2 regions of the Variovorax sp. VRV01 genome follow, and region 2 is predicted to be linked to the other one. Evidence: predicted binding sites of a transcription regulator. Region 2 holds the regulator's gene; the other holds the start of a gene.
What was found. Region 2 encodes NrdR, which represses ribonucleotide reductase genes. Its sites were predicted from a motif close to CACNANATNTNGTG; they were not measured.
Positions count from the first base shown of each region.

Region 1: a site for NrdR is predicted at 7,889-7,902, ahead of IB278_RS08040 (ribonucleoside-diphosphate reductase subunit alpha). Genes of this name have one in related genera too.

Region 1 is NZ_JACVBS010000003.1:364,804-375,000, forward strand. Features, by position in the region: gene IB278_RS08005 (AAA family ATPase) at 1-1,032, shown strand, start outside; gene ffh (signal recognition particle protein) at 1,094-2,482, opposite strand; gene IB278_RS08015 (inner membrane protein YpjD) at 2,665-3,477, shown strand; gene IB278_RS08020 (PP0621 family protein) at 3,474-3,734, shown strand; gene IB278_RS08025 (two-component system sensor histidine kinase NtrB) at 3,776-5,476, shown strand; gene IB278_RS08030 (sigma-54-dependent transcriptional regulator) at 5,502-7,040, shown strand; gene ampD (1,6-anhydro-N-acetylmuramyl-L-alanine amidase AmpD) at 7,027-7,635, shown strand; gene IB278_RS08040 (ribonucleoside-diphosphate reductase subunit alpha) at 7,986-10,197, shown strand, end outside.
Region 2 is NZ_JACVBS010000004.1:142,126-152,322, forward strand. Features, by position in the region: gene IB278_RS09025 (DUF748 domain-containing protein) at 1-1,945, opposite strand, end outside; gene IB278_RS09030 (lytic transglycosylase domain-containing protein) at 2,524-3,387, shown strand; ZMP/ZTP riboswitch at 3,405-3,531, shown strand; gene glyA (serine hydroxymethyltransferase) at 3,573-4,817, shown strand; gene nrdR (transcriptional regulator NrdR) at 4,837-5,280, shown strand; gene IB278_RS09045 (type IV pilin protein) at 5,293-5,739, opposite strand; gene IB278_RS09050 (pilus assembly protein) at 5,764-9,135, opposite strand; gene IB278_RS09055 (PilX N-terminal domain-containing pilus assembly protein) at 9,156-9,842, opposite strand; gene IB278_RS09060 (PilW family protein) at 9,839-10,197, opposite strand, start outside.

The DNA of each region.
Region 1 (10,197 bases), on a different contig from region 2:
CAAGACCCGTACTACCACGCCGAAGGCAACGTCGGCATCCACACGCGCATGGTGCTCGACGCGCTGATGCAGGATCCGCACTACCAGCGCGCCGATGTCGACGGCCGTTTCGTGCTGTTCATGGCCTGCCTGCTGCACGATATCGCCAAGCCTGACACCACGGTGATCGACGAAGCCAGCGGCCGCATCGGTCAGCCCGGCCATTCGCGCCGCGGTTCGGTCGACGTCCGCGTGCTGATGTGGAAGGCGCGCGTGCCGTTCGCGCTGCGCGAAGCGGTATGCCGGATCATCGCGGTGCACCAGTTGCCGTTCCATGCCTTTGCCTCGCGCAAGGGGTTGCGGCCCGAGTGGCTGGTGCACAAGCTCTCGTGGGAGCTGAGCCTGCCCGACCTGTGCTGCGTGGCGCGCTGCGACATGCTCGGGCGCCACTACGAGAAGCGCGCGGACAGCATGGCCGATATCGCGCTCTTCGAGGAGCTGGCCCAGGAAGAAGGCAGCTGGGAAGGCTCCCGCCAAATGGCCGATGCCCACACTCGGCTGGCCTACTTCCGTGGCGCGGACACCAGTCCCGATTACCCCCTCTTCCAGACGACGGGTTCGCAGGTGACGGTGATGTGCGGCCTGCCCGCGAGCGGCAAGAACCACTGGGTGGCGCAGCACCGCAAGGGCTGGCCGGTGGTGTCCTTCGACGATGCGCGTGCCGAACTCGGGTTGAAGCACGGCGAAAACGACGGGCTGGCCGCGCACCACGCGATCGATCGGGCCAAGGCGCTGCTGCGCAGGCAGGAGCGCTTCGTCTGGAACGCCACGCACCTGAGCCAGCAGATGCGCGCCAAGACGCTGGACCTGCTCTGGGCGTACCACGCCCGGATCGAGCTGGTGTACCTGGAGGTGCCGCATCCCGAGCTGATGCGCCGCAACCGCGAGCGTGACACCACGCTGTCGAACGCGGGCATCGAGCGGATGCTGCATCGCTGGGAACTGCCCGCGCCGGTGGAAGCGCACGCGACGGTCTACGACGTGCAGACCTGAAAACGACGAAGCCCGCCGGAGCACCCTCCGGCGGGCTTCTATCTATATATATGCGTGGGGCTCAGAACGGCAGCTTGGGACCGCCGGGCCCACCCATCCCGCCCATCCCCTTCATGCCGCCCATCTTCTTCATCATCTTCATGAGGCCGCCGCCCTTCATCTTCTTCATCATGCCCTGCATCTGCTCGAACTCGTTGAGCAGGCGGTTCACTTCCTGAACCTGCACGCCCGCGCCGGCCGCGATGCGGCGCTTGCGCGTGGCCTTGAGCAGCTCGGGCTTGCGGCGCTCCAGCGGCGTCATGCTCTGGATGATGCCTTCCTTGCGGCGGATGTCGCGCTCGGCGCGGGTCATGTCGGCTTCGGTGGCCTTGGCGGCCATCTGCTGCGGCAGCTTGTCCATCAGGCTGGAGAGGCCGCCCATCTGCTTCATCTGCTGCAGCTGGCCGAGGAAGTCGTTCAGGTCGAAGCCCGCGCCGCTCTTGACCTTGGCCGCGAGCTTCTGCGCCGCCGCCACGTCGACGCCGGCCGTGACCTGCTCGACCAGCGCGACGATGTCGCCCATGCCAAGGATGCGGCCCGCATGGCGCTCGGCGTCGAACACCTCGAGGCCGTCGATCTTCTCGCTGGTGCCCGCGAACTTGATCGGCACGCCCGTCACCTGCCGCACCGACAGCGCCGCACCGCCGCGCGAATCGCCATCGGTCTTGGTCAGGATGATGCCGGTGAGCGGCAGCGCTTCCTTGAAGGCGCGGGCGGTGTTGATCGCATCCTGGCCCTGCATTGCGTCGACCACGAACAGCGTTTCGACCGGATCGAGCGCGCCGTGCAACTGCTTGATCTCGCTCATCAGCACTTCGTCGATGGCCAGGCGGCCCGCGGTGTCGACCAGCAGCACGTCGAAGAAGTGGCGCTTGGCGTGGTCGAGCGCGGCGCGCGCGATGTCGAGCGGCTTCTGGTCGGGCGTGCTCGGGAACCATTCGGCGCCAGCCTGCTTGGTGACCATCTTGAGCTGCTCGATGGCGGCGGGCCGGTAGACGTCGCCCGACACGGTGAGCACTTTTTTCTTGCGCTTCTCGATCAGGTGCTTGGCCAGCTTGGCGGTGGTGGTGGTCTTGCCCGCGCCCTGCAGGCCGGCCATCAGGATCACCGCGGGCGGCTGCGCCGCAAGGTTGATGTCGGACACGCCCTCGCCCATGGTCGCGGCGAGCTCGCGGTTGACGATGCCGACCAGCGCCTGGCCCGGCTTGAGCGAGCCCAGCACTTCCTGGCCGAGCGACTTTTCCTTCACCCGGGCGACGAAATCGCGCACCACGGGCAGCGCCACGTCGGCCTCGAGCAGCGCCATGCGCACTTCGCGCAGCATGTCCTGCACATTGCTTTCGGTGATGCGAGCCTGGCCGCTCATCGTCTTGACGAGGCGGGAGAACTTTTCTGTGAGGGCGGTGGCCATGAAGGAGATGCCTTGCTGCCCGCCGCGGCGGGTCATTGGAAAGTCGTGAACTGGTATCGGCCGCTTGCTGCCGCTTCGCGAAACACCGGGAACCGGTTCTGCCGAGCCTCTGGTGTCGCCCCGTTGAGGGGGTTGGCGCCGCGACGCGAAGTGCGCAAGCCTGGGGGAGATAAACTCCGGCAATGATTTTAGCGATCCCCTCCCCACTTGCCGTGGCGCTGGGCATCGCCACCGCGGCTGCCTATGGATTTGCCGCTGCCGCGGGTGCCCGGCTGAGCCGCAAAGCCACCCAGTGGGCCCTCGGGCTGGCGTGGCTTCTGCATGCCGCGGTGCTGGGCCATGGCCTGGTCGGCAGCCAGCCGAAATTCGGCTTCGCGCCCGCGCTTTCGGTCACGGCCTGGCTGGTGCTCACGGTCTATGCGGTCGAAAGCCGCATGTACCCGCAACTCAAGGTGCGCCGCGCGCTGGCCTGGCTGGGCGCGGCCGCCGTGCTGCTGGCCATCCTGTTTCCCGGCACGCCGCTGCATGTGTCGGCATCGCCCTGGCTGCCGCTGCACCTTGCGCTGGGCATCGCCTCGTACGGCCTGTTCGGCGCCGCGGTGGTCCATGCCTGGCTGATCACGCGCGCCGAAAAGCAGATCCGCCTTGCCGCCGCCGAGCCGCAAGGCGGTGTGCCGCTGCTCACGCTCGAGCGGCTCACCTTCCGCTTCGTGATGGCCGGCTTCGTGCTGCTTTCCGCCACGCTGCTCGCGGGTCTGCTGTTCAGCGAAACGCTGTACGGCGCGAGCGTGCGCGGCTGGAAGTGGGACCACAAGACGGTGTTCTCTGTGCTCGCCTGGATCAGTTTCGCGGTGCTGCTGATCGGCCGGGTCCGCTTCGGATGGCGTGGCCGCACGGCGCGGCGCGTGCTGTATGCCGGCTCCGCCCTGCTGCTGCTGGCCTATGTGGGCTCGCGCTTCGTGCTCGAAGTGGTGCTGGCGCGCGGCGCGACATGAAATACCTGCTCGTTCTCGCGGTGCTCTGGGTGGCGATCTGGCTCTGGCGCAAGAACCGCCGGGAGGAAATGCGCGAGACCCTGCGCGAAGAGGCGGCCCGCGCCGCCAAGCGCCCGCCCGCCGCGCCGGCTTCGCCGCAGGCCATGCTGCGCTGCGCCCATTGCGGCTTGCACCTGCCTGCAAGCGATGCGATCGCGGGGCCTGGCGACGCGGTCTACTGCAGCGCGGCGCACCGCCAGGCCGCCGAGCGCGGCTGAGCGGGCGCCGCATCGATGAGCGCAGCGCCAGGAATGCACCGGTGAGCTCTTCTCCCTGGGCGCGCGGCGAGCCCGCCACCGACTGGAGCACGCTCGAGCCGGGGCGCGGCGAAAGTGCCGCGCTGCTGCGGCTGTGGCGCGGCTTCATGGCGGCGCGCTGCTTCGTTGCGCTGGTGCTCGTGCTGCTGCAGGGCGTGGCCATGGCGCTCGGCCAGACGGTGCAGCCGCTGGCCGTGGCCCTTTCGGCCGGCTATCTGGCTGCCACCTGGCTGGGCGCCCGCTACGCGCATTTCACGCCACCGATCCGGGCCTTCGGCATGCTGTGGTTCCTCACCATCGGCATCGACCTGGGCACCTTCACCGCGCTGCAGGTGCTCCAGGGCGGCAGCATCAACTACACGCCGCTGTTCGCGCTGCCGGTGCTCATGAGCGCGGTGCTGGGCACGGTGACCGTGGGCCTGGGCACCACGGCCACGGTCACGCTGCTGCTGCTCGCCGATGCCGGCTGGCACTGGCTGCTGCAGCAGCCCGGCGATTCCTCCACCCGCTTCGTGCAGGCGGCGCTCACCGGCACCGGGCTCTTCGTGGTGGCCCTGCTGGCGCACGAGCTGGCGCGCCGGCTGGCACGCGAGGAAGAAACCGCGCTGCGCAACCGCAGCAGCGCGCAGATGCAGGCGCAGGTCAACGACCTGGTGATCGAGACGCTGAGCGAAGGCGTGCTGGTGATCGACGCCGAAGGCATGGTGCATGCGGCCAATCCGGCGGCCGACGCGATCCTGGGCCAGGGGCTGGGCCGGCTCGGCCTGCCGTTCGCGCTGCATGCGCAGCCCGCCTGGCATGCGCTGGCCGCGTTGGCGCGCCAGACCTTTGCGCGCCGCGCGCCGCAAAGCGAGGAAATCCCCGTGGCGCAGGCGCGCGGCGCCGCGCGCGAGGTGCGTGTGCGCACGCGGCTCACGCCCACCAGCGACCGGCACGTCGACAGTCTTTGCGTCATGTTCCTGCAGGACCTGCGCGAGCTCGAGGCCCGCATCCGCACCGAGAAGCTGGCGGCGATGGGCCGCATGTCGGCCGCGGTGGCGCACGAGATCCGCAATCCGCTCGCGGCCATCACGCAGGCCAGCGCGCTGCTCAACGAAGACCTCACCGACCCCGCGCACCGCAAGCTGACCAGCATGGTGCAGCACAACGCGCAGCGGCTCGCACGCATCGTGGACGACGTGCTCGACGTCTCGCGCGCGCGCCAGCAGCGCGTACTCTCGCTCGGCGAGCAGGTCGTGCTCGATCCCGCCGTGCAGGCGCTGGCCGAGGAGTGGGTGCGCCAGACGCAGCGCCAGGGCGTGCTGATCGCGCTGGACGCCGCCGACGCCGAAGTGCGCTTCGACGTCGAGCACCTGCGCCGGCTGCTCGTGAACCTGCTGGACAATGCGGCGCGCTACGCCAGCAGCCGCGCGGGCGCGATCCAGGTCGTCACCACCACGCAGCGCGGCAGTTCCGGCCGCCCGAGCCTGCAGGTGTGGAGCGACGGCGCGCCGCTGGAGCCGGCGGTGCAGCGCCACCTGTTCGAGCCTTTCTTCTCATCCGAGAGCCGCTCCAGCGGGCTCGGCCTCTTCCTGTGCCGCGAGCTGTGCCGGCGCCACGGCGCCACCATCGGCTACGAGCGGCGCGCACTGGTCGCGGGCGGGCCCGAGGGCAACGAATTCTTCGTCAGCTTCGCGCCCAGCGAAAACCGGCTGACACAATAGCGCCGTGAGCACTCCCCATCCCTCCATGCAGCGCCCGGCCAACATCCTGGTCATCGATGACGAGCCCGACCTGCGTACGCTGTACGAGCTGACCCTGCTGCGCGAAGGCTACCGCGTCGAGGCCGCCGGCAGCGTGTCCGAAGCCTGGCAGCACCTCGAGGCGGGGCAGTTCGATGCGGTGATCACCGACATGCGGCTGCCCGACGGACAGGGCATGGAAATCATCCATCGCATCCAGAAGAACCAGCGCAGCGAGCGCTGCGTGGTGATGACGGCCTACGGCTCCGCCGAGAACGCGGTCGAGGCGCTGAAGGCCGGAGCCTTCGACTACCTGACCAAGCCGGTCGACCTGAAGCAGTTCCGCGCCGTGGTCGCTTCCGCGGTGCAGGCGCAGCAGGCAGCGCCGGCCAAGGCCTGGCAGGCGGCGCCCGCGGGCCAGCCGCGCGCCGGCGCGCCGGCCGTTCCGGACAGCGGCGTCGCCGCGCTCGAGCGGCTGGTCGGCGACTCGGAGCCAATGCGCCTGGTCAAGTCGCGCATTGCCAAGGTGGCGCGCGGCATGGCGCCGGTGCTGGTGCGCGGCGAATCGGGCACCGGCAAGGAACTGGTGGCACGCGCCGTGCATGCCTGCAGCCAGCGCAGCGAGGGCCCGTTCGTGGCGGTCAACTGCGGCGCCATCCCCGAGAACCTGCTCGAGGCCGAATTCTTCGGCGCCCGCAAGGGCTCCTACACCGGCTCGTCGCAGGACCGCGACGGCTACTTCCAGGCCGCGCGCGGCGGCACGCTCTTTCTCGACGAAATCGGCGACCTGCCGCTGGCGATGCAGTCCAAGCTGCTGCGCGCGATCCAGGAGCGCAGCGTGCGCTCCATCGGCTCGACACAGGAAGACGCGGTCGACGTGCGCATCGTGAGCGCCACCCACAAGGATCTTCACGCCGAAGTCCAGGCCGGCCGCTTCCGGCAGGACCTGTTCTACCGGCTCAACGTGATCGAGATCGCCGTGCCCGCGCTGCGCGACCGGCGCGAGGACCTGCCGGCACTCTGCGCCGCGCTGCTCGCGCGCATTGCGCAGGACGGCGGGCTGCCGGTGCCGCATCTTTCCGCCGAACTCCTGCGCCGCCTTGCCCAGCACCGGCTCGACGGCAACGTGCGGGAGCTCGAGAACCTGCTGCACCGCGCGGTGGCGCTCAACGACGGCGACGAACTGCATCTGGACCTGATGGCACCGCGGCCGGAGGCTGCCGAAGCGCCGGCCGAGACGGCCATCGCCGAACCCGCACCCTCTTCTGCTGCGGCGTCCGGCGGCGAAACGCCTAGGTCGCCCGCCGCGGCCGTCGCGGAATCCAAGCCCTCGGCGCCCGCCCTCCCCTCGGACCTGCAGGCCTACCTCGATCAGCAGGAGCGCGAGATCCTCGTGCGCGCGCTGCACGAAAGCGGCTTCAATCGAACGGCCGCCGCCGCGCGGCTCGGCATGAGCCTGCGCCAGATCCGCTACCGCATCGCGCGGCTGGGCATCACCACGCCCGGCGGCGACGAAGGTGCCAGCACCAGCCATGCCGACGACTGAAGCACAGGCGAGCAACGACGACGGGCTCTGGCAAGCCGGCTGGTACCGCTTCGCCAAGGCGCTGCGCTCGCCGAATTTCGGCCCCCGGCCCGCCGGCGCGCAGACCGACCTGATCGTGCTGCACTCCATCAGCCTGCCGCCCGGCGAATACGGCGGCGACGCCGTGCAGCAGCTCTTCACCAACCAGCTCGACTGGGATGCGCACCCCTATTTCCAGTCGATCCGCGGCCTTGCGGTTTCCTCGCACTTCTATGTGCGGCGCAACGGCGAACTCTGGCAATTCGTGAGCTGCGACGAGCGCGCCTGGCATGCGGGCGTGTCGTCGTGGCGCGGGCGCGAGAACTGCAACGACGACTCCATCGGCATCGAGCTCGAAGGCCTCGAAGGCCAGCCGTTCGAAGAGGCGCAGTACGAGGCGCTGGCCAGCCTCTGCCCCGCCATTGCGCAGCACTACGCCATCGCGCACATCGCCGGCCACGAGCACATCGCGCCGGGCCGAAAACAGGACCCCGGCGCCGGTTTCGATTGGCAATTGCTGCGCGGGCACCTCGGCTGGAGTCCACGGATGTTTCCTCCGCAGGTGGTGCAGCGCTAATTTTTTCAATCGCGCGGCACCTCGCGATGCGCCGATCCCGCGGCGCAGCAATGAGAAAATTGCAATCGCCGCATTCAGCAACCATGCGCCCTGCAAGCCCAAATCGGCCTGCAAGCCACGCCCCATGCGGGTTGCGACAACATAGGCCAGTATTCATGCGGCATCGACGGCCGTATGCCGGACCGAAAGAAAAAACGGCAGGGGTTGTATCCACTGGAAAACGCTACATCTAGTGGGTTGTACACCCCTCAGACCCTAGATATAGTGTCCTCCGTCCGGTCAACAACGCCGGCGCGGCGCCTAACCAAGGCATCGCCATCCAACAAGAATTGCCAACCGAGAGGAAGCGAATGCAAACAGCCCTGAACACCCCATCGACCTCGCGTGCCGTTCCCTCCACGCCCACGCAGCAGCAGCGCGACACCGCTGGCTCGCCCGCCGGACAGAACCTCGCGCACTACCAGATCATCCGCCGCAACGGCGCCGTGGTTCCCTTCGAACCCAACAAGATCGCCATCGCGATGATGAAAGCCTTCCTGGCCGTGCACGGCACCCAGGGCGCGGCTTCGGCCAGCGTACGCGAAACCGTCGACGCGCTCACGCAAGGCGTGATCCGCGCGATGGTGCGTTCGCGGCCGGGCGGCGGCACCTTCCACATCGAAGACGTGCAGGACCAGGTCGAACTCGGCCTGATGCGCGGCGGTCACCACGAGATCGCGCGCGCCTACGTGCTCTACCGCGAGCGCCGCACGCAGGAGCGTTCCAAGCAGGTCGAGCAGGAAGCGCCGGCCACGCCGACGCTGCACGTGCTGGACAACGGCGAACGCGTCGCGCTCGACCTGAACCAGCTCAAGGGCCTGATCGAATCGGCCTGCGAAAACCTGGGCGACAGCATCACCGCCGCACCGATCGTCGCCGAGACGATGCGCAACCTGTACGACGGCGTGCCGCTCGACGAGGTCTACAAGGCCTCGATCCTGGCGGCCCGCACGCTGATCGAAAAAGACCCCGACTACACCTTCGCGACCGCCCGCCTGCTGCTGCACACGATCTTCAAGGAGATCATCGGCCGCGAAGTGATGCCCGCCGAGCGCGCCACGGCCTACGCCGACTACTTCCCGCAGTTCATCAAGAAGGGCGTCGAGAACGACCTGCTCGACGAGAAGCTGCTGCAGTACGACCTGCCGCGCCTGGGCGCCGCGCTCAAGGCCGAACGCGACCTGCAGTTCGACTACCTCGGCCTGCAGACCCTGTACGACCGCTACTTCCTGCACGTGCGCAAGTCGCGCATCGAACTGCCGCAGGCCTTCTTCATGCGCGTGGCCATGGGCCTGTCGCTCGGCGAGATCGACCGCGAAGCCCGCGCCATCGAGTTCTACGAGGTGCTGTCGTCTTTCGACTTCATGTCGAGCACGCCCACCCTGTTCAACGCCGGCACGCTGCGCTCGCAGCTGTCCAGCTGCTACCTGACCACCGTGCCCGACGACCTCGACGGCATCTACGAGTCGATCAAGGAAAACGCGCTGCTCTCCAAGTTCGCGGGCGGCCTGGGCAACGACTGGACCCGCGTGCGCGCGCTCGGAAGCCACATCAAGGGCACCAACGGCGAATCGCAGGGCGTGGTGCCCTTCCTCAAGGTGGTCAACGACACGGCCGTGGCCGTGAACCAGGGCGGCAAGCGCAAGGGCGCCGTCTGCACGTACCTGGAAACCTGGCACCTGGACATCGAGGAGTTCCTGGAACTGCGCAAGAACACCGGTGACGACCGCCGCCGCACGCACGACATGAACACCGCCAACTGGATTCCCGACCTCTTCATGCGCCGCGTGATGGAAAAGGGCACCTGGACGCTGTTCTCGCCCTCCAACGTGCCCGACCTGCACGACAAGTTCGGCGCCGACTTCGAGCAGGCCTACACCGCCTACGAAGAAAAGGCCGCGCGCGGCGAGATCAAGCCCTCGCGCACGGTCCAGGCCTCGGACCTGTGGCGCAAGATGCTCACGATGCTGTTCGAGACCGGCCATCCGTGGATCACGTTCAAGGACGCCTGCAACGTGCGCTCGCCGCAGCAGCACGCCGGCGTGGTGCACTCGTCGAACCTGTGCACCGAGATCACGCTGAACACCAGCGACACCGAAACCGCCGTCTGCAACCTGGGTTCGGTGAACCTGCTGCAGCACCTGAAGGACGGCAAGGTCGACCAGGAAAAGCTCAAGAAGACGATCTCGACGGCAATGCGCATGCTCGACAACGTGATCGACATCAACTACTACGCCGTGAAGAAGGCGCGCGACTCGAACCTGCGCCATCGCCCGGTCGGCCTGGGCCTGATGGGCTTCCAGGACGCACTGTACGAACTGCGCATTCCCTACGCTTCGCAGGAAGCCGTGCAGTTTGCCGACGAGTCGATGGAAGCCATCTGCTACCACGCCTACTGGGCTTCGACCGAGCTGGCCCGCGAACGCGGCAAGTACTCGAGCTACAAGGGCTCGCTCTGGGACAAGGGCATCCTTCCGATCGACACGCTCGATCTGCTCGAAAAAGCCCGCGGCGGCTACGTCG
Region 2 (10,197 bases):
CCGGCTCCGAGCGGCGCGACCCGATGCGCCCCGAAACCTGCAAGGGAGAGACCGTGGCGGTTTCGGGCGCGACCTTCTGCGCCTTCAGGGTGAATGCCGTGATCTCGACCGCGACCGGCGTCGCGCTGGCCTTGTCCGCATAGGAAAGCGTGCCGTTGTCGACCGCCAGCGTGCCGATGGTCAAGCCCCAGGGCTTGGTGTTGGCGCCGGGAGGTGCCGCCTCGGGGCCCGAGCCGGCGGGCTTGGGCGCGGCCGCCTTGGCCTGCGCGCCGCCGCCGGCCGGCGTCTTGAGCCAGCGCTCGAACATCCAGCGCTTTTCGCTGTCGCGCTCGACCTGCACCTTCGGGTTGGTGGCGGTGAACGAGGCGACGTCGAGCGTGTGCCTGGTCATGTCGACCTCGGCATCGACCAGCTCGAAGCGGCCGACGCTTGCCAGCGCGGTCTTCGCCTGGGTGAGCGCCAGGCCATCGACGGCCAGGCGCCGCGCCTTGAACCGGAGATCGGGCTGGGCCCAGGCGATGTCGATCTGCCCGCTGAGCTTGCCGTCGAGCGTGGGCTCCAGGCTGTGCGCGAGGTACGGAGCCGCCAGCGACAGCGGCAGCGCATCGACCTCGGTCTGCACCTCGGCCACCTTGTCGGTGGCGCTGCCCTGGAACTTGAGCGTGGCGCCGGCAAGGGCGGTGCTGCCGCTGAACCGGGCCGGCTTCTCCATGGGCCAGGTGAGCCCGGTCAGGTCGAGGCCGAGCGCGGTCGTCTCGATGGCCGCGGCCGGCTGAACGGTTTCATCGCGCCACCCGATGCGCCCGCCGCTGAGGGCCACCTTGTCGACCTGGACCTTCAGCTTCGGCTTTTCGGGGGCCTTGCCGTCCGGCGCGCTTGCGACGGCGGCGGGGGCTTGTGCCACCTTCTCTGCCGCTCCGGTGGCCGGATCGGTGGCCAGCAGGTTCAACTGGCCCTTGGCATCGCGTGCGACCGCAAGCTGCGGATTGGCCAGCGCGACTTCGCTCAGGTGAAACACCGCTTCCAGCGGCCGCACGTCGGCCAGCGCCAGCTTGAGCGAATCGAAACCCAGGAGGTCCCGCCCCCGGGCATCGCCGAGCTTTGCCTTGTGCGCTTCGACGGTGCCGGTGATCTTGAGGCCGGCGGTGGCGGCCTGCTCGAAGTCGATCTTCAGGTCGGCATCGAGGCTGCCCGCCTGCAGCTGGACGGGCAGGCCGCCCGGGATGTAGCCCAGGTACGGCGACAGGTCGAGGCCCTTGAACTGCACATGGGCATCGGTCTTGCGGCTCTTCGCGAACGGCGTGGTGAGGGCTGCCGAATCGAACTTGCTGCCGTTGAGCGCAAAAGCCAGCTTGGGCTCGGTGTTGATGTCGCGCTTGGAGGCCAGGTTGCTCAGGAACGGCACGTTGAGAACGAAGCCGCGCAGTTCGTGCCTGCGCTTGACGGTCTGGTCGTCGAAATCGACCGCGCCGTCCCTGAGCGAGATGTTGTAGATCGCAAAGCGCGCCGGCTCGGCCTTGGGATCGGGCGGCGGGCCGGCTGCGAGCTTGGCCAGGATGTCGTCGATGTCGTACTTGCCGTCGGCCAGGTGCGTGAGCAGGATGGCCGGCGCCTCGACCGTCACCGCATCGATCACCGGCGCCAGCCGCAGGATCGACTGCAGTTCGGCGTCGGCATAGATGCGCTTGACCGCCACCTGGGGCCGGCTGCCGTCGGCCGTGGCTATGCGCAGGTCGTGCAGCGCGAGCTCAAGCGTCCAGGGCTTGAAATCGATCTTGCCGACGGTAACCTGCCGGCCCAGCTTTTCGCTCGCGATCTTCTGGAGCTGGCTCTTGGCAATCGGCGGCACCGCCAGCCAGGCGATGACCCAGAGAGCCAGCAGAACCAGCAACGCGACGATCCCACGTCGCACCCATTTGTTTTGTTTGAGCGAAGCTACATCCATCGCGGGAGTGTGCCGCAAAGACGCAGGCCGCCAGAAACAAGAAAGCCCGGCAATTCGACGAAATGTCTCATTACCGGGCTTGATGGCGGGCACAAAACCCATGCCATCGTTTCGCGCGACCGGAAGTCAATGGTTCCTGCCGTGCTGGCAGCAAGAGATTGCCGCCATGGATCCTCCATCGTTCCGACCCTTGACTTGCACCTCGGGCCGTAGGATTTCGGAAAACCGCCTGAGAACTCAGGCGTGTTCAGATTAGGCGCCGCACCCTTGCATTGCAATGCCGTCTTCCAAGGGTTTTCCCTTAGATATTGTTTAAATGTGTAATCACATAAGGGAATAGGCTCTTATACTTGACCGGGTATTTAGCCGCGCTAGAATCCCGCCTGCCCCTGGCTGCCCCAGACCCAGCAGGGGCCACCTGAATCCGCTGCCGAGTTCCCCCGGCTTGATCAGGCCGCCGCGCTCTACCCTTACACCTCCATGCGCGGAGCCTGATTCGTACCAATCCAAGCGCCGTTGCCTTCATTCCATTCGCCCCCGCGGCGCTGCGAACAGGTGCCGCACAGAAAGGAAGAGCGATGAACAAGGCGTTTGATGCCACAGCCCGCGGGCTGAGGACCTTTGTGTCCGATGTGGCAGACGGCTTTTTTGAAATCACCCACAACGGGTTTGCGCTGGTTGGCCTGGCCATCGTGTTCGCAGTCCTCGCGCTTGTGGCGCGGCCCGATCTGCGCAAGACCGGCGAGGAACAGCTCATGGGCTGGCTAGAGTCGCGCAAGCCCGCGCCCGAAGCCACCGACCTGGAGCCGACCGCCATCGTGCGCACCACGGCCGCGAGCCCCGGCGACCTGCCCAAGCAGCAGGCCGCCGTGGCCTATTGGCTCAGCAAGAAGTACCGCGTGGCGGCCGAACCGCTGAGCGTGCTGGTTGCGGAGGCCTACCACCTGGGCAAGCGCACCAAGCTCGACCCCACGCTGATCCTGGCCATCATGGCCGTCGAATCGAGCTTCAATCCCTTCGCCCAGAGCCAGGTGGGCGCCCAGGGCCTGATGCAGGTCATGACGCGCGTGCACGGCGACAAGTACGAAAGCGCCGGCGGCACGCTCACCGCGTTCGACCCGGTGACCAACATGCGCGTCGGCGTGAAGGTGCTGCAGGAATGCATCGCCCGCGCCGGATCGCTCGAAGGCGGCCTGCGCTACTACGTGGGCGCGGCCAACCTCGACGACGACGGCGGTTATGCCGGCAAGGTCCTGGCCGAGCACGAACGGCTGGTGCAGGTGGCCAACGGCCGCAATCCGCCAACGATGGCAACGCCCGCGGCGCCGGTCGTGCGGGCGCAGGCCCAGCCGATCCCGGTTGCCGTGCCGCCCAAGCCGCAACAGGCGGCCGAGCCGGCCGCGGACCCGCAGAAAGTGGCCCTGCTGTCGGGCGTTTCCTGAGCCCCTGCGCTACACTCCACCCCGTACGCGACTGGCGATAGGCGCAGCACCCCGCAAGGTGCCCTGCGCTGACGTGGAATACCACTGGGAAGCGTGCCGCCTGGCATCCATTCAGGCGTTCAGCCGTTCGCCTGGGCAGCCCTTGTTTGGTTGAAGAACAAGGACCTCGTCTTCAAAGGACTGCCATGTACCACCGCAACATCCTGGTCGAACAGACCGATCCTGAAATCTGGGCTGCCATCCAGGCCGAAAACGCGCGCCAGGAACACCACATCGAGCTGATCGCGAGTGAAAACTACGCCTCGCCGGCCGTCATGGCCGCCCAGGGCTCGCAGCTCACCAACAAGTACGCCGAAGGCTACCCCGGCAAGCGCTACTACGGCGGCTGCGAGCACGTCGACGTGGCCGAGCAACTGGCCATCGACCGCATCAAGCAGATCTTCGGCGCCGACGCCGCCAACGTGCAGCCGCACTGCGGCGCCTCGGCCAACGAGGCCGTCATGCTGGCCTTCCTGAAGCCCGGCGACACCATCATGGGCATGAGCCTGGCCGAAGGCGGCCACCTGACGCACGGCATGCCGCTGAACATGAGCGGCAAGTGGTTCAACGTGGTGAGCTACGGCCTGGACGCCAACGAAGCCATCGACTACGACGCGATGGAGCGCAAGGCGCACGAGCACATGCCCAAGCTGATCATCGCGGGCGCCTCGGCCTACTCGCTGCGCATCGACTTCGAGCGCTTCGCCAAGGTGGCCAAGGACGTGGGCGCGATCTTCATGGTCGACATCGCCCACTACGCCGGCCTGGTGGCCGCGGGCGTGTACCCCAACCCGGTGCCGCACGCCGACGTGGTCACCTCCACCACCCACAAGAGCCTGCGCGGCCCGCGCGGCGGCATCATCCTGATGAAGTCGCAGCATGAGAAAGCCATCAACAGCGCGATCTTCCCGGGTCTGCAGGGCGGTCCGCTGATGCACGTGATCGCCGCCAAGGCCGTGGCGTTCAAGGAAGCCATGTCGCCCGAGTTCAAGGCCTACCAGCAGCAGGTGGTCAAGAACGCCCAGATCGTGGCCGACACGCTCACCGAGCGCGGCCTGCGCATCGTGAGCGGGCGCACCGAAAGCCACGTGATGCTGGTCGACCTGCGCGCCAAGGGCATCACCGGCAAGGAAGCCGAAGCCGTGCTGGGCAGCGCCCACATGACGATCAACAAGAACGCGATCCCCAACGACCCTGAAAAGCCGATGGTCACCAGCGGCGTGCGCATCGGCACCCCCGCCATGACCACGCGCGGCTTCAAGGACGAAGAGGCGCGCATCACCGCGAACCTGATCGCCGACGTGCTCGAGAACCCGCGCGACGCCGCCAACATCGACGCGGTCCGCGCCAAGGTGCACGCGCTGACGAGCCGGTTCCCGGTCTACCGCTGATCCCGCAAGAAGTGGCCGCATGAAATGCCCTTTTTGCGGTCATCTCGAAACGCAGGTCGTCGAGACCCGCGTTTCGGAAGACGCCGACTTCGTGCGCAGGCGCCGCCAGTGCAGCGCCTGCGACAAGCGCTTCACCACCTATGAGCGGCCCGACGTCAACTTTCCGGTGGTCGTCAAGAAGGACGGCAGCCGCGCCGACTTCGAATCGGGCAAGGTCCGCGCCTCGATGATGCTGGCGCTGCGCAAGCGGCCGGTCAGCATCGAGCAGATCGACAACGCCCTGCTGCGCATCGAGCAGAAGCTCCTTGCCAGCGGCCTGCGCGAAATCGATTCGACCAAGGTGGGCGAACTCGTGATGCGTGAGCTCAAGAAGCTCGACAAGGTGGCCTACGTGCGCTTTGCCTCGGTGTACCGCAGCTTCGAGGACGTGGACGAGTTCCGGCAGCTGCTGCGGGACATCTGAAGAGCCGCGCGCTCAGCGGTTCCAGCAGGCCTGCACCAACGCATTCGAAGCGCTGGTCTGGCCGGCCGCCAGCTTGACGCCCTGCTGGTTCACCGTGAGCGTTCCGCACTCGTCGGCTTTCGATGCGCCCTGAGGCACGGCTTGCAGCGTGTAGGTGGTTGCCGTTCTTGCGGCGTAGCCGATGGCGTAGTTCGCCGTGCCGGACGATGGCGCCTGCTGCAGCCCGGCCGGCAGCGGGACGGTCGCAGGTGGATATTGCCCGTTGGCCGTCAGGTAGCGCTCGGTCCACTGCGCCGCCTGCAGCAGTTGCTGCTTGGCATCGGCCCGCTTGGCCCGCAGCACATAGCGCGTGTAGCTCGGATAGGCAATCGCGGCCAGGATGGCAATCACCGCCGCCACGATCATGAGTTCGACCAGCGTGAAGCCGCGCGGGCGAATCCGCTCCTTGCGGGCCTGCATTTCAAGATGTTTGTTCATGCGGCCTTAATTCCACGAGATCAGGTTGCGCCAGCCGAAGCGGCGCACGGCTTGCGGCAGCTCGGTCTCGTTGCAGCCGCCGGCCGCATTGCAGATCACGTGCTTGCCTTTTTCCGCGGCGTTCTGCGGCCGAAAGACGATGTCGTCCCGGCCCGAGTGGTTGCGGAAGCCGAGATAGCCGCCCAGCGCGCTGGTGGACCCGTTGTAGGCGATGCCGTCGGGGACGACGCCGCTGAAGAAGTCGATCACCATCGACCAGCCGTCGTCGCTGGTGCCCGGCGCGCAGTCGAGCGAATTGCTCGCCGAGCCGGGAATGGTGGACGAGAACAGGCCCGCGCTGCCGCTCAGCGCGTCGCCCGGGTAGACGATGCGCTCGCCGGCGGTTCCCAGTTCCAGGTACCAGCCGCGCTTGCCGCCTGAGCCGCTGTAGCTCACGCCGTGGCTCGACGCGGTGCGGAATTCCACGTCGCCTTCCTTCACCGTGCCGGCGCCGATGGTCTGCGCCACCAGGTCGGCCAGCACCGCGGTGCCCGTGCTGCCGTTGGCGCGGTCCCAGACGCCGTACAGGTACTGCCTGGCGCTGCTGCTTTCGTCGCCGGCGGCAAACAGCCGGCCGGTGCCGAACATCACCATGTAGCCGCCGCGCGGATGGTCGGCGACCAGCGGCGCGGCCGTGATCGGCTGCGTGGCGCCGGCGGCGAACAGCGGCGTGCCGTCCAGGCTCGATGCTGCAGTGCCGGAGCCCAAGGTAGCCTTCCAGTCGCTGCTCTTGCCGCTGCTCAGGTCGAACTTCCAGAGGTTGCCGAGCAGGTCGCCGGCATAGACGTAGTCGACCTTGCCGTCGCCATTGCTGTCCACCACCTGCGGCGCCGAGAGCCCGTTGCCGGTGCCGGTGGCCTGCGTGGCGGGCGCGGGGATCTTCAGCACGGACTTGTCGCCGTCGAGGTATTGGATCCACAGCATCGCCTTCTCGCTCGTGCTGTTGTAGCCGTTGCCCAGGATCACGGCCCTGCGGCCGTTGTTGAGCGGCGCCACCTGCAGCGCGCGCCTGGAAAAGGAATCGAGCACGGGTTGCTGGAACTGGTGGCCGAGGTCGTCGTCGGCGAGCGCGGTGGTGTCGATCACGGCCACGTCGGCGGCATGGGTCTCGCCGATGTTCTCGGGCTTGGTGACGTCGAGCACGAAGTAGCCCTTGCCGCCCGCCCCCAGCGTGCCCACGAGGAAGGACTTCCACAGCTTCGCCTTCTCGGTGTCGGTGGCCATGGCGTCGGCGGCCGAACCCATGTAGATGTCGGCCACGAAGGGGCTGCCGTCGACGTAGTACCTGTGCGAGTAGGTGCTCTCGCTGAGCTTCTTGAGCTGGGGCGCCGCCGCCGTGCCATAGACGCCTTCGGGCACATAGGCGAACGCCTCCTGGCCGGTGCCGGCGTTGAACGCATGCAGCATGCCGTCGTTGGCGCCGACATAGACCGTCGGCTTGCGGTCGATGGTCGAGGCGAACGCGGCGTAGCCGTCATGGGTGAAGCCGCTGCTGGGCTTGCCCGTGTACCAGACGCTGGAGTCCACGATGTCGCCCAGCACGTGGCCGCGCCTGCGCAGGCCGAGGCCGGTGCCCTCGTTGCTGCGGTCGCCGCGAAGAAAGTCGAGCACGCCCTGCCCGAGGGCGGTGCTTGCCGTGTCGGTGCCGGTGCTGCCCTTGAGCGCCGCCTTCTGCGCGTCGCTCAGGTTGGCCCATCGGAATGGCACGCCGGCACCGGCGGCCGCGGCGCTGGTGGGTGTTGCCGCGGTGGTTCCAGAGAAGCTCAGCATCTTGCGATCGCTGTCGTGCGCGCCGGCCACGGACATGCGCGCATCGAGCAGTTCGCGCGCCGACCACGCGGGCGTGGCGGCCAGCTTGCCGTTGCTGCCAAACGGCGTGGCCGTCAGCTTGCCCGACCAGTCGGCCGTGTCGTAGCCGGCCTGGTAGGCCGAGGTGGCGCTCGATATCCTGCTGCCGCTGGCCGAGATCGAGGTCAGCGGGGTGCTGGTGTTGAACAGGATCTGCGAGAGGATCGATCGGAAGGCATCGCCGAGGGCCTGCGCGTTCGCGGCCGGTGTGAAGGTGCCCCGGCTGTTGAGCGCGGCGTGCCAGAGGTCCATGCGCACGGCGGCGGCGTTGTCGGTGAGCTCGTGGTAGTAGCCATAGGCGCCGCTTGCGGAATACCATCCTCCGTTCGCCGCCAAGGTGCTCGCCAGCGGGTCCTTCCAGGCGATCGAGCCATCGGCCAAACGCGCGTAGTCCCCGCTGTAGGTCGGCTGCGGCGCATTCGCCGAGATGGCCGGCGTGCCCGTCCACGACGAGGCAGCGCCAAAGCCGATGGTGTAGGTGCTCAGGTGCTGCCAGGTGGCGGGATCGTTCTTGGGATTCCAGTACTCGGGGACCGTCGCCGTTCCCACGCTCACGTCGCCGGGCTCTGCAACGACCTTCTTGAGGTTGTTCGACACGGCGGGCTGCAGGTCGCTGGCCCAATAGTGGAAGGCCATGTCGGCCAGTGTGGGCCGGTATTCCGCCTTCGGCCTCCAGTTGCCGGAGGCGTCTTTTTCCCAGTTGAGGCCGATGTTGACCGCCCCTGCATCGTCCTTGAAGGGTGCACGCGGCACGTAGGCCACAGCATCGGGCAAGGTGCGGCCCGTTCCATCCGCATTGCCGATGGCAGGCATGCCGAGTGCCGCGGGGTCGGGGTTGAATCCAAACAGGTTGTAGTCGCCGTCGGTCATGAAGATGTGGAAAGACTTGCGGCAGCTCGACTGGGTCGCCCCTTCCACCCCCGGGTCATCCGAATAGGGATTGAACTGGCCTGTCGTCTTCATGTATTCGCCGGCGCGGGTCATCATGGCGTGCAAGGGTGTTCCGCCGGCCGCCGCCAGGGCATCGACCCAGCTCATGAAGTTGGCGCGATGCGTGTCATCGAGCGAACGCATCAGGTTCGCATTGGCCCGGCCATTGACGAGGCAACTGCCGGCTTGATAGGCGCCCGCGGCGGTGTCGCCGAAGAAGCCGACGCAGCCGCCAACCTTGTTGTTGTTCATCGCCTGCCAGGAAAGGCGGATCCGGTCGTTGGGGATGTTGGCCGCCGAGAAGTTGTCCCTGAGCGCGGTCTTCAGCGCTTCCAGCCGCGTGGGTATGCCAGCCGGTGGTTCCGAGCTTCCATCCGAAGCCCGCGACGACCACGCCATGCTGCCCGAGTTGTCGACCGACACGATCACGTTCGGCGCGGGCTCCTTGACCGCCGTGTTGCGCGGCGCCTGGGCCAGCGGATATTGCGCGGCGTGCCCCGCGGCCTGCGCCAGCACCAGGCCGCACAGCACGGCGCTCCTCGAAAACCTGTGGATGCTCATCTCGATTTTTCTTGCCATGCTCAATTCACTTTCCTGACCGCGGCCGGGTCGAAGGACATCTGCAACAGGACCCGCGTGCCGCCGCCCGTGCCGGCCGTGCGCGCGCCGGTGGAGAGCGCAGTGATCCGGTACAGCGGCTCGTCACTCCGGGGACGGTCGATCACCTCGATCCAGTACCTGGCACTGGCCAGGGCTGGATTGCCAGCCGTCGGCGCGCCCGTGAATCGACCATAGGCGGCGTACTGGTCCACGTACGCGGCACGGGTCCAGAACCGGTAGGCCTCGCTGCCCGAAGCAGCGCCCACGGAGTCCGTCCCGGCGAAGTAGCAGATGCCACGCTCGCAGCTGTTGGCGCCCTTGCCCACGTAGGCGGTGACCCAGCCGGTATCCCGATCGGGAAAGACGCGGCTGTCCGCGGCCTTGCGGCAAGGCGAGTCCACGAGCGCAGAACACGCCACGTAGGTCTGCGTCGCGGCATCGAAGGCCAGTTGCCGGATGTCGCGCTCGGCATCCAGCAATGCGGCTTCGGCGGCTTCGAAGGCGCGCTGGTAGTCGCGCTGGTTGCCCGCCATCGATTCGAGTAGTTGGGCCGTCCGCGCACCGCCCACCGCGAGCAGCGCCGAGAGCAGCAGCATGATGAGCACGATGAACAGCGAGAATCCGCGCTGCTGCGCCGCGCATCTGCCGGGGACCTGAATGTGTTTCATAGGTTCCGCAGCGCGAACACCGCCGTGTAGACGCGACGCAGCCTGCCGTCGCTGCTGGTCCGCGACGAGCCGTCGCAGTCGACGTAGCTGCCGCCCGGGTTGCTCCTGGAAGTACCGGCAAGCTGCAGACACACGCGCACCGTTCGAACCTGATCGAAGCTCGCGACGTTTGCGGCCGTCACGTAGCGCACCACGCGTTCGGTTCCGGCATCGCCGATGCCGTACATGACATCGAAGCGCTCGACGCCGTCGATGATCGGCTTTGGCGTGGTATTGCCGCTGCCCATGCACCGCAAGGTGCCGTTGACCACGTAGAACTCGCTGGTGATCAGGCGCACGTTCGCGGGATCCGCGG